3 regions of the Nitrosospira briensis C-128 genome follow, and region 1 is predicted to be linked to each of the others. Evidence: predicted binding sites of a transcription regulator. Region 1 holds the regulator's gene; each other region holds the start of a gene.

Region 1 (3,285 bases):
GGCTTCGGTCTCGCTCAGTACCTGTATCCAGTTAGGGTGGATGAAATTGAGGTGACCGATCATTCCCTGTGTCGACCGGGCAACGGCTTCCGCGTCCAGATACCGGTCGCCGCCGTCTTTACCGGCTTCCCAGGTCAGACTCAGATTTGACTGCTTATCTTCAAATAGCTGTGCAACGTTAAATCGGGGCATCTGGCTTGAATCATCTCCCAGGTTATAGGACAAAGGGGCAAAACTTCCGCTTATCTAACAATGCTAAAGTCCTGATTGAGCCGATTATTCAGGTTGTTCTACATCCTGATTCTTTAATGCGCCGATATTACGTTGGCTTTCATTTTTTTTCTTGTGCTTGAGCATCTGGCGATCAAGCTTATCCATCAAGTTATCGATGGAAACGTACATATCGGAACCGTCGGCCTCGACAAAAATATCCTTACCAGGCACATGGACACTTGCTTCAGCCTTTTGCTTAAGCTTTTCCACGGATAGAATCACGTTGATATCGATGACGTTGTCGACATGACGCATAACCCGCGTCAGCTTTGACGTAACGTAATCGCGCATTGCAGGAGTAATTTCTACGTGGTGACCGGTAAGATTGAGATTCATCATGTCTCCTTGGCTTGGATTAAAATGATTTCCGAAGATTAACGGGAGGAATTTGTATGGACTCCCGATATTTTGCCACGGTACGGCGGGCAACCATAATTCCCTGCTGCCCCAGAATTTCTGAAATCTGGCTATCGCTCAGTGGCTTCTGTGCATTTTCGGCGTTTATCATTTGCTTGATCAGAGCACGAATTGCGGTGGCGGAACAAGCGCCGCCGGTATCGGTCGCTACATGGCTGCCAAAGAAATATTTTAATTCAAATATGCCCCGTGGCGTCCTCATGAATTTTTGTGTCGTTACCCGCGAAATCGTGGATTCATGCAAGTCAAGCGTATCCGCAATTTCCCGCAATACCATGGGCCGCATGGCCACTGCGCCATGCTCGAAAAACTGTTGCTGGCGTTCGACCACTGCTGAGGATACCTTGAGTATCGTGCTGAAACGCTGATGTACGTTCTTGATGAGCCATTTCGCCTCATTCAGATGGCCCGATAGGCCTCGTGCGGAATCATCATGAGAGCGTTTCAGGATGTCAGCATAGAGCCGGTTGATTTTGAGGCGGGGCATTGCTTCAGGATTAAGGCTGGCTACCCATGAACCGCTGATCTTTGTCACAATTACGTCGGGTATGATGTAACGGGCGACAGTGGAACTGAATGCCATGCCGGGTCTCGGGTTCAGTCGGGTAATCAGGTGCCGGATCGATCGCAGGCATTCATCATCACAGTGCAGCAGTTTTTTAATGGTGGCGAAATCCCGTGATGCCAGGCTTTCAAGATCGTCGTTCACCAGCAGCACCGCCTGATCCAGGTAAGGAGTACATTCCGGCAGCGCATGCAATTGCATGAGCAGGCATTCCCTGAGGTTACGCGCCCCAATGCCGGGAGGATCCATGCGTTGCAACTGTTCCAGAGCATTGTGAAGATCGTCGATGTCTATCGCGAGCTCGGGCGGCAGCAGTTCAACGAGCTCTTCAAGATCCTGTGCAAGATAGCCGTCGTCATCCAGGCTGTCGATCAGCAAACCAACGATTCTTCGCCCACGCTCTGGAATCTGGCTAAGGCTTAGCTGCAGGTTAAGATGTTCACGCAAGCTGGGCGGTTCCGCCGCTTGTTGCTGAAAATCCCGTTCGTCATCGTCATCCCGCGTGTTTCGAACGGCTCTATCGTCCGAGAACCAGTCTGACTCATCGGTCATCTTTCTCGTGTCGGAGCTGTCCTCGATAGAAAGCAATTTCGCACTGGCTTCGTCCGGAGTCTCAATCAGATCCGATAACGGCTCTGCCCGAATATCGCTGGGCATATTCCGATAGTCGATCGGATCGCTACCGATATGATCGTCAAGTTCAAGGAGAGGATTTTCTTGAACCATACGTTCTATTTCCTGGCTCAGTTCGGCCGTGGAAAGCTGTAGCAGCCGTATGGATTGTTGCAATTGCGGAGTAAGCGTCAAGTGCTGCGACAGCTTAAACTGGAGAGTAGGCTTCATAATTTGGAATACCCACGGTAAGGCAAGATTCGTGCGGACCGAATCTTTTTCACAGCTTGAAATGTTCTCCCAGATATACTTTTCTCACACTTTCATTATAGATGATTTCATCAGGGTTTCCGCTAGCCAGGACTTTTCCTTCGCTGATGATATAGGCATGATCACAAATCCCCAACGTTTCCCTGACATTATGGTCTGTAATGAGCACACCGATGCCACGCTCCTTTAGGAACCCGATGATTTTCTGGATATCCAGCACGGCAATAGGATCCACACCCGCAAACGGTTCGTCCAACAGGATAAAGCGCGGCTGCGTTGCCAATGCCCGGGCGATTTCGACACGGCGTCGCTCGCCTCCGGATAAGCTGATTGCCGGATTGGTCCGTATGTGACTGATGTGCAGATCATGCAGCAGATCGTCGAGATGCTGCTGTATTTCATCGCGCGTATAATTTTTCAGTTCCAGTACTGCCCGAATATTATCGGCCACGGATAGCCGCTTGAAAATTGAAGCCTCCTGGGGCAAATAGCTCAAGCCCAGGCGCGCGCGCAGATGCATCGGCATTGGGCTCAAATCGACATCGTCCAAGGATATGCTGCCCCCATTCAGGGGTACCAACCCTACCATCATGTAAAAACAAGTGGTCTTGCCTGCGCCATTGGGGCCCAGCAGGCCGACCACTTCACCGCTGCTGACAGAAAGTGAAACGTCTTGTACCACCGTCCGGGATTTATATCGCTTTTTTAAATTAACGGCTTTTAATTCGCTCATTTTTTGAGATCCGGGCGTTAGTCGATTTCATTCATCTTTTTCAGCGTCTGGTTTCGGCTCCTTCTTCTTCGGCTGGATGATCAGCCTCACTCTCCCCTCGGATTGGCTCTGGGCACTCGTATCGTTGTTCCCGGTCACCTGAAAAAACTCATTCAGTGCATCGTAAGAAATATAATCGCCATGCACTTCATCCTGGCCACGTCTCAGTCTCGCCTTCTTGAAGAGTTGCACCTTATCCGCCTTGGCGTCATATTCCATGCGCTCGCTCCAACCCTCGACGTACTCATCCTTGCCATCACGCTTTTGACGAAAACTGGCAAGATTACCGAAAGCCGTGGCGTGCTGGAAACCGCTGGCATCTTCTTTCACGGTCATCTTGTCGGCACGGATAATCAGCGTGCCCTGCGTGAGGACT
Region 2 (3,285 bases), 280 kb from region 1:
ACGTACCGTCCAGCGACGACCAATGCGGATAACCCCGCTGACCAGCGCTCAGCGCGGCGCGCTATCGGTTGCTCCAGGGCACGAGTACGGTGTGCTTTTTTTTGAGTCCTTCGCCAAACGCCGTGAAGTTGCGGGATTGCTTTGGGATAACGCCCACATTCGCCTGACGTGTCCCGAAGCTTATCACGTGCATAAAGAAGCTATCGAATGGGGGGCTCGTTTCAGCAAGGATCGTATTCCAGAGCATGCGGTCGGTGTGGACCCGCTCACTGCGCAATTAATGGGTTGGGTAATGCAGAGCTGGCAGCGGGTGGATTTCTTTAACCGATATATGTTCGGAACAATTATGCCGAGGCTGCAATTGGACCTTTTGCCGGCTGTCTGCTGTGCCGGACATGTTCTGATCTATACTAAAACTCTACCAGAAAACCAGCGCGATTACGTGCTGGCGGGGAGCGCCATGCAGCGTTTGTGGCTGACCGCAGACACAGTTGGCCTACACCTACAACCACAAATGACGCCGGTAATCTTTCATTGGTATGCGCAGATGAATCGGAAAATTTCGGCATTATCACAAATCGATCGAGCTGCGTATGCACTGGCGGAACGATTCAAGAGTCTGGTAGGCGAACGCGCGGACGGTGGATCAATATTTTTCTGTCGCGTTGGCCGATCGGCGAGAGTCAATTCACGTTCGGTTCGCAAGGAGCTTGGTGATTTGCTGGTGCCCTGAAATCGAAATAACATTTCTTCCGTTCCGACGTCATTGGAGTTCGCTTTTGTAAGACGTCAGGCGGAGGTGTCAAAGCTTTTGAACCGAGATGCCTCATTGGCGGGTACCGCGCGAAATTTCGAATCAACAACGGCGTAGACATCAAAGATCAGAGACATTATACGGAAACGGGAATTGGTGCAATTGCATGGTTCTTTGCAGGCTCAGGGTGATTTCATGAAGTCGGAAGCAAGTCCTGTTTACGGCAATCTGTGCTGCATGCATGACGTAGTATCGGATCAGCAGTGCCGCTCGATGCGAGGTCGAATGCGTCTGGTGATTCGGTGGAAGAATTGTATATGGCGAATCGTTTTTGCGTTTACCCACGTGAAATGCCGACGACCTCAGATTTCGTCAACTAAAGAAATTGTCGAATTTTATTACACATTACTTTGCTCCGAATAAGTATTTCATCTAACATATTAAAATATATACGATTTTTTATCTGGCACAGTATATGCTTATATAAAAATACCGAAACTGCCCGGACATAATGGCAGCTAATACAAAGAAGGAGCGGACGATGCACAGATTCAAGAAACTTATAATTGCCGCCAGTGTAATGATGGCGTTCTCCGGCGCTGCGTCAGCGGCTACGGTGCTGAATAACTGGGAATTTGATCCGAATGGCCCCGCCGGAGCCGGACCCGTGACAGTCAATGAATATCTTGATGTCAATGGCAATGGTTTTATCAAGATTACTCCGACTGGTGATGGTAGCATCGGTAGCGCTTATACTTTTACTCAATTCTCGGTATTTAATTCTGTTCAATATGACAGCCTGGGACAGCTGTTCCCTGTAACGCATGGGGTGACAATCACAGCGGTAGCGGAAACGACGGGTACTGGAGTTTTTGGTGGCAGCTTTGTTTTCGATGCCGGGGGTACGTTCAAGATATATTCTGATTCAGGGAATAATTATGGTTCTACCGCAGGGATATTTGGCGCCAATGTTGGTAATCTGATCGGTAGTTTTACTACCCTGGCGGGCGGTGGTGGAGTGGTTGATGGATCTGGTTCACCCACTGGTAATGGGCAGATCACGATAGACGCCATAGCAAAGCCGGGAGATCTGACACCGGGCTATTGGTTTGCGCCTGGTGGATCACCCGATTTAACCGATTCAACAGTGCTGAGTTTTGCGTTTACCAACGCCAACACGACTGGCAGCCCGACTAGTACAATGATAAGTGAAATTATCTGCCAAGGCGCTGGGTTTACCGGTGACGGTTGCGGAGCGGGTACTTACGCTAATGTGGGCGGCGACCATTTTTTTGTAAGTAATAACGGTCAGTTTAAAATAGCCTTGATTCCTGAGCCCGCATCGCTGGCACTACTGGGTGTAGGGCTGCTCGGCATGGGTTTGACAAGCCGTCGCCGCAAGGCAGCTTCATAAGAAATTGAGGTTTACTGTTTTACCAAAGTCCCGCAATCGCGGGACTTTTTTTATGTGCGTCCAGCATAGGCGCACTCTTGTGGGTGAAAATTCCACCGAAAGTTGATCCACAGCAAACGAAGTATAGTGCCATTGTGACGGTGACTGAGCGTGGGGAGGAAGCATGAGCGAACTGATGAACAAGAGCCGGATAGAAGGTGCTGGCGACCACGGCGAGCGGACATGAAACCACGATTTTGTGATTAAGGGGCAGAAACATAGGCCCTGCCCGATTGAGCTGGCCGCGCAGTATACCCGTACCTATAAAGGGTGTCCCAGTTCGGTGCGGACATGAAGTCAAGCTGGTAATAGGCTGCGAAACGAACCAGTCTCAGCATCCGGCATTACCGAGTGACAGTTAAATTATGGGACCGGGTAGTCATTTTTCTGCGCTCAGCAATTCCGCCTTGGTGGGTACGTATTCAGAAAAATCATTCGCAAACAGTCAATCGCCCCTTCTTGGCGTGCAATGCCTTCAAATCAACAAGTCGTTTCCGTCACAGTATCTCCAGCGCCAAACACGCCGGAGTCCATCACTCAGTTGCCGTTTCCACCCGGTAAGCACGTTAGGGTGTACTTCAAGCGTCTGCGCTAGTTCGGTCAGCGCCTTGCCGCCCGCCATTGCTCCAAAAGATATGTCACACACAAATCTATCGGAAGAGTTTCGGGGAGTCAAAAAGAGAATGCTATTTATGCGTAAAACATGCTTCAATTTAATTTTTTATTTCTCTGATCAATCAGTTAATATGCCGTCGAAGCGTGGCGGCTAAACCCTCTTCTTCATGCCGGGGAAAGAAATAGGAATATAGAGATCTATCTTTGTATTCGTGCGTATCTGCCAAAGATGCAATTTTGGCATCGACGTATTCCAGATCCAGATGCATTAGTACAGCAGGCGCATCGACGCGTTCGCAAGTATTAATTCCGCTAATCTGGTGAAACCCCAGCATCCGTTTGTAAAAACTCGCATGGCGCGGATTAACTTCGATAAACGCGTCATCCGCATTATGCAGACTGCGCGCGTAAATATAGGACAGGTGAAATAACGAGGCGAGTACTTCCTTTGATCCATACTGAG
Region 3 (3,285 bases), 720 kb from region 1:
GTAATACATATCAAACTCGACCGGATGGGTGGTCATGCGAAACCGCGTCACTTCTTCCATCTTGAGTTCGATGTAGCCATCTATCATATCATTCGAAAACACGCCGCCCCGGGTAAGAAAGTTGCGATCCTTATCCAGGCTATCCAGTGCCTCATCCAGCGAGGCGCAAGGGTTGGGAATCCTGGCGGCTTCCTCGGGTGGAAGGTCATAAAGATTCTTGTCCATGGGGTCACCTGGATGAAGCTTGTTCTGGATACCGTCCAGCCCAGCCATCATCAATGCAGTGAAAGCAAGATAAGGGTTAGCCGTCGGATCGGGAAAACGCACTTCGACGCGCCTTCCCTTGGGACTGTTGGCGTAGGGAATACGCACTGCCGCGGAACGGTTGCTTACCGAATAAGCAAGGTTGATCGGTGCTTCGAAACCGGGAACCAGGCGCTTGTAGGAATTGGTACCCGGATTGGTAATGGCGTTCAGGGCCTTGGCATGCCTGATAATGCCGCCTATATAATACAACGCCATTTCCGAGAGGCCCGCGTAACCATTTCCGGAAAATAGATTTTGTCCGGCTTTCCAGATCGACTGGTGCACATGCATGCCCGAACCATTGTCGCCGACGATGGGTTTCGGCATGAAAGTCGCCGTTTTTCCGTAAGAGTGCGCGATATTGTGCACGACATATTTGAATACCTGGGTCCAGTCGGCGCGCTTCACCAGGCTGCTGTACTTGGTACCTATTTCACACTGTCCGGCAGTCGCGACTTCATGATGATGTACTTCGACTTCGATACCCAGTTCTTCCAGTGCAAGACACATGGCGGAACGAATATCGTGCAAGGAATCAACCGGAGGAACGGGAAAATATCCCCCTTTTATACCGGGGCGGTGCCCGGTATTGCCCCCTTCGTATTTTACTGCCGAGCTCCAGGCTGCTTCCTCGGATTCGATCTTTACCGAGCAGCCGGACATATCGGCGTGCCAGATAACGGAGTCAAAGATGAAGAATTCAGGCTCCGGTCCGAAATAGGCGATGTCGCCGATGCCGGTCGATTTAAGGTAAGCTTCGCCGCGTTTCGCCAGCGAGCGGGGGTCGCGGTCATAGCCCTTGCCGTCGGAAGGCTCCACCACATCACAGGTCATGAACATCGTCGCCTCGTCCATGAACGGGTCCATTTTCGCCGTTTCGGGATCAGGTACCAGCAGCATGTCGGAGGCATGAATACCTTTCCAGCCGGCAATGGAGGAACCATCGAACGCGTGACCATCCTCCAGCTTGTCCGCATCGATGGCATGGGCGGGAAGCGTTACATGGTGTTCTTTACCGCGGGTATCCGTAAATCTTAAATCAACGAACCTGACTTCATTGTCCTGGATCATTTTCAGAACATCGGGTACCGCCATATTTCTCTCCATGAAGACTGCCTTGAATTGAAGGGCATAAGTATAAAGGTAACATTATATCAGCAGGAGCGTTTCCATTTTTTCAAGATGTCGAGCCGAACATGCCTGGGACCCGACATCTTTGGAAAAGATGCCGGGGAATCGCGGGCGCTGCCGTGGCGCTCGCTATGAAGCCTATCCGGTACATAAAGTTTTTAGGCAAACACCCGCTTGAAAATGGATTACCATTGCATTTTAATCCGTTATTCTGGAAAACCATATGGAAACCATCGCTGCAATACTGGAGAGGGCGCAACAACGTGCCAGGGAAATGGATTTGCCGTACGAAGGGGCGCTGTTGCCCAGTGAAGCGCTTGATCTGCTGCAGGAAGCGCCCGGCGCAAAATTGGTGGACGTGCGTTCCAGAGCCGAATGGGATTGGGTAGGGAGAATACCGGGTGCGGTCGAAATCGAGTGGCAATCCTATCCCGGGATGCGGCCCAACTCCAGCTTCCTCGATTATCTTTCCAGCCAGGTGGACAAGGAATCGCTGGTGATGTTCATCTGCCGCAGCGGAGGCCGTTCACATCAGGCTGCGGCTACCGCCACCGAATCGGGCTATGCAAATTGCTACAATATTCTCGAAGGTTTTGAAGGCGAGAAAGACGCAACCGGCCATCGTGGTACCAAAGGGGGGTGGAAAGCAGCAGGGTTACCTTGGATACAAGGCTGAGCCGACGGACGGGAAACCAGGAGCGCTGGATCAGAATTCTCCGCGTCCGAATTCGGGAAGTCGACGGGCTTCAGTTCAAGCCGCGGACCATTTGACCATTCCCGAATAAGCCGTGATCAGCACAATGATCCCGAATCCGATGCGATACCATGCAAATACGGTGAAATCATGGTGACTGATAAAGCGCAATAATCCCCGTACGGCTAATAATGCGCTGATGAAGGAGGCCACGAAGCCGATAAAAAATACGCCGATATCATCGAAATGGAGAATATCGCGATTTTTGAAAATATCGTAGAAGGTGGCCGCGAACATCACGGGTATTGCCAGGAAAAAAGAGAACTCGGTGGCGGCCTTGCGCGATAAGCCGAAAAAGAGTCCGCCAATAATCGTTGCACCTGAGCGCGAGGTACCCGGTATCAAGGCCAGGCATTGCATTAATCCAACTTTCAGCGCGTGTTTCCAGTCCATATCTTCCACCCGTTCAACTTCCACCACGTGTTGCCTGCGCTCGGCCCACAGAATTAGAATTCCGCCGATTATAAATGCCATTGCCACGGGTACTGGATGAAACAGATATTGCTTGATGGTTTTAATGAACAATAAACCCAGAATCGCGGCGGGCAGAAACGCGATGAAAAGATTGAGCACGAAGCGGTTTGCATCCTGACGCGAGCCCACATCCGCAACTACGCTACGAATCTTGACGCGGTATTCCCAGCATACCGCCAGAATGGCGCCCAGTTGAATGACAATCGTGAATACCTTTCCCTTGTCGTCATTGAAGTCGAGCAGATCAGCCGCCAGGATGAGATGGCCGGTAGAGGAAATCGGGAGAAATTCGGTCAGGCCTTCGATAATGCCGAGGATCAGGGCCTTGAGGAACAGAAACCAGTCCATATGCGATTATCCGGCCAAACGAATTAAGCGCCGGATAAGCACGAGCGGAAGCGGGTAAGTCAAGGTGTTACCAGGCAACGGGTTTTTCCAATGGCGGCATATGGGTTGCGATTATCCGGCTGATTATTTTTTTCGGTATTATCGCATCGAAGGCTGCTTCAGGCTTGAAAATACTTCTTGAAGTTGCCATAGAGCCGATCGGCGAATAATTTAGAGAAGACTTTTCGATTCCCGTTTCCCGGGAGAGATGAGTGCTTCCTATTTAACGGTCG

The links. Region 1 encodes sigma-54, which starts transcription at its own class of promoters, with help from an activator protein. Its sites were predicted from a motif close to TGGCACNNTTCCTGCT; they were not measured.
Region 2: the regulator sigma-54 is predicted to act here: its motif matches at 1,219-1,234, upstream of pepA (flocculation-associated PEP-CTERM protein PepA).
Region 3: the regulator sigma-54 is predicted to act here: its motif matches at 1,463-1,478, upstream of glnA (type I glutamate--ammonia ligase).

The regions. Positions count from the first base shown of each region.
Region 1 is NZ_CP012371.1:1,691,190-1,694,474, forward strand. Features, by position in the region: gene hprK (HPr(Ser) kinase/phosphatase) at 1-192, opposite strand, end outside; gene hpf (ribosome hibernation-promoting factor, HPF/YfiA family) at 277-609, opposite strand; gene F822_RS07635 (RNA polymerase factor sigma-54) at 629-2,098, opposite strand; gene lptB (LPS export ABC transporter ATP-binding protein) at 2,148-2,870, opposite strand; gene lptA (lipopolysaccharide transport periplasmic protein LptA) at 2,898-3,285, opposite strand, start outside.
Region 2 is NZ_CP012371.1:1,414,241-1,417,525, reverse strand. Features, by position in the region: gene F822_RS06405 (nitroreductase family protein) at 1-733, shown strand, start outside; gene pepA (flocculation-associated PEP-CTERM protein PepA) at 1,296-2,168, shown strand; gene F822_RS06395 (N-acyl amino acid synthase FeeM domain-containing protein) at 2,945-3,285, opposite strand, start outside.
Region 3 is NZ_CP012371.1:2,411,799-2,415,083, forward strand. Features, by position in the region: gene glnA (type I glutamate--ammonia ligase) at 1-1,401, opposite strand, end outside; gene F822_RS10840 (rhodanese-like domain-containing protein) at 1,661-2,113, shown strand; gene F822_RS10845 (undecaprenyl-diphosphate phosphatase) at 2,189-3,013, opposite strand.